Regions from separate parts of the Streptomyces sp. NPDC052040 genome, predicted to be linked through region 1. Evidence: riboswitches for the same ligand, from Rfam matches in the RefSeq annotation. Region 1 holds a riboswitch; the other holds the start of a gene.

Region 1 (2,387 bases):
GAGCTGCTCGCAGATCTCGTACGCCAGGGTCTTGGACCCCTCCGCGTAGTACGGACGGAGATTGACGTTGACGAAGCCCCAGCCCTCGCCCGCCGGGTCGCCGATCAGCTCCGAGCAGAAGCGGTTCACATCGTCGTAGTTGCCCTCGATGCCGACCAGCTCACCGCCGTAGACCGCGGCCATGACGACCTTGCCCTGCTCCAGGTCGTGCGGGATGAAGACGCAGGAGCGGAAACCGGCCCGGGCCGCCGCGGCGCCCACCGCGCCCGCCAGGTTGCCGGTGGAGGAGCAGGAGAGGGTGGTGAAGCCGAAGACGCGCGCCGCCTCCAGCGCCTGCGCGACCACGCGGTCCTTGAAGGAGTGCGTCGGGTTGCCGGAGTCGTCCTTCACATACAGGCCGCCGGTCACGCCCAGCTCGCGGGCCAGGTTGTCGGCCTTGACGAGCTTGGTCCAGCCCGGGTTGAGATTCGGCCGGTCGGCGACGTCCGCCGGGACCGGCAGCAGCGGCGCATAGCGCCAGATGTTCGCGGGGCCCGCTTCGATCCGCCGGCGCAGTTCCTCGGTGTCGTGGCCCGAGAAGTCGTAGGCGATCTCCAGCGGGCCGAAACACTCCTCGCAGGCGAAGACCGGGCCGAGCGGTACCCGGTGGCCGCACTCGCGACAGGACAGGGCGGCGGCGGGTCCGAGATCCACGGAACGGGTGATGCTGGTGACAGTCTGCACAGCCATGACAGGCGAGGCCCCTTCTCCTCATCTTCCTCACGACGCATCTCGCCGTGAGACGGATTTGGCACCTTCCCTAGCCGGGAGCCTCGCGAAGACGATCAGAACTGGTCTACGAGTACCGACTGGAGGGTTGCCGGGGCTTCATCGGGCCGTTTCCCTCTGCCCCTCTGGATGAGCGGTATGCAGTTGTTTCACTGGTACGAGCGGCGGCGACCTACGACATGCGATGGTCACCGGCGTTGTTCAAGACTGTAACCGAAGGCCAGGACAGTTGAGACTGCCGTCCGAACCGCGAGATGGATCACTCGTGAACCCCACGGGGCACGCCCCGTGAAATGAACCCGAAGAGACGAACCCCATGAGAGGAGCCGGGGACCGTGCTGGAAGAAGTCGAGCGCTGGCTGAGCGCCCGCTCCTGGTCCGTGACCGACCGCCCGCTCCACCGGATCCTGGCCGCCAAGCGCGCCTCGGGTTCGTCGGTCAGCGTCGTCCTGCCCGCCCTGAACGAGGAGGAGACGGTCGGCGAGATCGTCGCCGTCATCCGCCACGACCTGATGCGGCAGGTCCCGCTGGTCGACGAGATCGTGGTCGTGGACTCGGGCTCCACGGACCGCACCTCCGAGGTGGCCGCGGCGGCCGGGGCGACGGTGGTGCACCGCGATGCCATCCTGCCGCGCATCCCGGCCGTGCCCGGCAAGGGCGAGGTGCTGTGGCGCTCCCTGCTGGTCACCCGCGGGGACATCGTCTGCTTCGTGGACGCCGATCTGCGGGAGTTCTCCTCGGACTTCGTCTCCGGGATCGTGGGCCCGCTGCTCACCGACCCGGGCGTGGACCTGGTGAAGGCGATGTACGACCGGCCGCTGGCCCTCGGCGGCGAGGGCGCCGCCCCCGGCGCGGGGGCCGGGCAGGGCGGCCGGGTCACCGAGCTGATGGCGCGCCCGCTGCTCAACCTCCACTGGCCGCAACTGGCCGGTTTCGTCCAGCCGCTGGGCGGGGAGTACGCCGCGCGCCGCTCCCTGCTGGAACGGCTGCCCTTCCCGGTCGGCTACGGAGTGGAGCTGGGCATGCTGGTGGACGCCCTGCACCTGGTCGGCCTGGACGCCCTGGCCCAGGTCGACGTCGGGGTCCGGCTGCACCGCCACCAGGACGGCCAGGCGCTGGGCCGGATGGCGGCGGCGATCTACCGCACCGCCCAACTGCGGCTGGCCCGCGGCCATCTGGTGCGCCCCGCCCTCACCCAGTTCGAGCGCGTCGAGGGCGGCTTCGAGCCACGGACGTACTCGGTGGACACGGAGGAGCGGCCACCGATGGCGGAGATCGCGGAGTACGCACAGCGCTGGGCGGCCTGAACGGCCGGGGGGGCGCGGCGGCCGCCCGGGGCGTGGGGTCGTTGTATACGGTTCCGCGGACGGCTGGAGGGAACGTTTGAGCGTTTTGGGTGCGGGCTAGGTTTCGTGGCATGGCTTCGAATGCGGCTTCCGTTCTGGTGGCGTCCAACCGCGGTCCGGTCTCGTATGCGCTGGACGGGGCGGGCCGCCTCACCGCCAAGCGCGGCGGGGGCGGACTGGTCTCCGGCCTCTCGGCGATCGGCTCCGACGCGGACGCGGTGTGGGTCTGCTCGGCGCTCAACGAAGGCGACCGGGAGGCGGTGCGGCGCACCG
Region 2 (2,387 bases), on a different contig from region 1:
CCGCGGCGCGCGGACAGCTCGGGATCCGTACGACGTTCAATGTCCTCGGCCCGCTGACCAACCCGGCCCGGGTGAAGGCGCAGGCGGTGGGCGTCGCGGACCCGCGGATGGCGCCGATCGTCGCGGGCGTCCTCGCCGAGCGGGGGAACTCCTCGCTGGTCTTCCGGGGCGACGACGGACTCGACGAGCTGACCACGACCTCCACCTCCCGGGTCTGGGTGGTCCGTGACGGCACGGTGGCCGAGGAGACCTTCGACCCCCGGGACGTCGGTCTCGAACTGGTGCCGGTCGAGGCGCTGCGCGGAGCCGACGCCTCCTACAACGCCGATGTGGCCCGGCGCGTGCTGAACGGGGAGACCGGGCCGGTGCGCGAGGCGGTCCTGCTGAACTCGGCGGCGGCGCTGGTGGCCCTGGAGCCCACCGGGGAGCCGCTGGCCGTGCAGCTGCGCGCCGGGATGGAGAAGGCGGCGGAGTCGATCGACTCGGGGTCCGCCCGGCGGACGCTGGAGCGCTGGGTGGCCGCGAGCCACCGCTGAGCTCGAGCACGACGGGGGAGCACGGCACGTCCGGGCTCCCCCGTCGTTTGCCCTCGAGCCGGGTACGTGTCAAGGCTCCACGTCCCGGTATCCGGACAGCTGTTGCGACCGCCCGATCACGTCCGTTAGCGTCCTTCCCAGGTCATGAGCGACAGCCACTCGGCCCCGGCCGGCTGTCCGGCAACCCTCCGTCCGTGGCGGGGTGCCCCGGGTGAAGACCAGGTCGCAGGCAGCGAGGTCTGCGGCAAGCGCGGACCCCTCACACGCCGTATCCGGCGTGGGGCCAGGGGTCCTGGTCGTTCGAGGGAGCCTTCCGTGAGCAAGCGAATGCCGTAGGGCCGCAGAGCCCCGCCTCCGCATCCCCGCTTCACCTTTTCCTTCCCCGTGCCGTCGACAGGACCGCGCGCCGTTCCGCGCACCCTCCGGCACGGTGGTCCCACCTGCCTCACGGGAGTGCACCCATGTCCGTCTCCACCCTTGCCTGCGACCCGTCCGTCTGTGCTCCGCTGCCCGTGCTGGGCCGGGAGGTCAGCGTCCCGCTCGTCACCGGCGGCGAAGTCACCTACGCGGCTCTCGACTACGCGGCCAGCGCCCCCGCGCTCCAGCGGGTCTGGGACGACGTGGCCGCGTACGCGCCGTACTACGGCAGTGTCCACCGCGGCGCCGGGTATCTGTCGCAGCTGTCCACCGACCTCTTCGAGAACGCCCGCCGGACCGTCGCCGAGTTCCTGGACTGCCGGGAGGCGGACCAGGTGGTCTTCACGCGGTCCACCACCGACTCGCTCAACCTCCTCGCCGGGGCCCTGCCGGAGGACTGCCGGGTCTACGTCTTCGAGACCGAGCACCATGCCTCGCTGCTGCCCTGGCGGGGCGCCGAGGTCACCGTCCTGGACGCCCCGCGCACCCCCCAGCAGGCCGTACGGACCCTGGAGCGGGCCCTCGCCGGGCGCGACCCCCATGGACCGGCCCTGGTCTGTGTCACCGGCGCCTCCAATGTCACCGGGGAGCTGTGGCCGGTGCGCGAACTGGCGGAGGCCGCCCATGCGCACGGCGCGCGCATCGTGCTGGACGCCGCCCAGCTGGCCCCGCACCACCCCGTGTCGGTCACGGACCTCGATGTCGACTGGGTCGCCTTCTCCGGGCACAAGCTCTACGCCCCCTTCGGCGCCGGTGTGCTGGCGGGCCGTGCCGACTGGCTGCGTACCGCCGAGCCCTATCTTGCGGGCGGCGGCGCCAGCCGTAGGGTCACCCGGCGCACGGACGGGGGAGTGGACGTGGAGTGGCACGAGACCGCCGCGCGGCACGAGGCCGGGTCGCCCAATGTGATCGGCGCCTACTCCATCGCCTCGGCCTGCAAGGCCCTCACCGAAGCGGGCTTCGACACCCTGGTCGCCCGTGAGCAGCGCCTCGTCCGCGAGGTGCGGGCCGGGCTTGCCGGGATCCCGGAGGTCCGGGTGCTCTCCCTCTTCGGCGACGACGCGGCCCGGGTGGGCGTGATCTCGTTCGTCGTCGAGGGCTGGAACAGCTCCCACTTCGCCGCCGCGCTCTCCGCCGAGTACGGCATCGGCGTCCGGGACGGCCTGTTCTGCGCCCACCCCCTGGTGCGCACCCTGCTGGGCGGCGACCCGGGCGCCCAGGGCGAGTGCGGGGCCCCCGACGCCGCGCCGGGTGAGCGCTCACTGAACGCCATCCGCGTCAGCTTCGGCGCGGGCACCCCCGACGAGCATGTGGAACGTTTCGTCCGCGCGGTCGGCGAACTGGTCCGCGACGGCGCGCGGTGGACCTACCGCACCGAGGACGGCCGCTGCGTCCCGGCGGTCTGACCGGGGGTCCGTCACCGCCACGGCGGTG

Evidence for each region. A riboswitch is a leader RNA that binds a small molecule or an ion and turns the genes downstream of it on or off. The one in region 1 is predicted to bind S-adenosylmethionine.
Region 2: it holds a riboswitch for S-adenosylmethionine, as region 1 does, so the genes downstream of both, ACIHAA_RS14930 (aminotransferase class V-fold PLP-dependent enzyme) here and thrC (threonine synthase) in region 1, are expected to answer to the same signal.

Annotation. Positions count from the first base shown of each region.
Region 1 covers NZ_JBIUBV010000003.1:362,428-364,814, reverse strand. The annotation lists gene thrC (threonine synthase) at 1-729, opposite strand, end outside; SAM riboswitch class I at 748-904, opposite strand; gene ACIHAA_RS10005 (glucosyl-3-phosphoglycerate synthase) at 1,104-2,075, shown strand; gene ACIHAA_RS10000 (trehalose-6-phosphate synthase) at 2,186-2,387, shown strand, end outside.
Region 2 covers NZ_JBIUBV010000006.1:99,397-101,783, reverse strand. The annotation lists gene trpD (anthranilate phosphoribosyltransferase) at 1-536, shown strand, start outside; SAM riboswitch class IV at 677-793, shown strand; gene ACIHAA_RS14930 (aminotransferase class V-fold PLP-dependent enzyme) at 998-2,359, shown strand.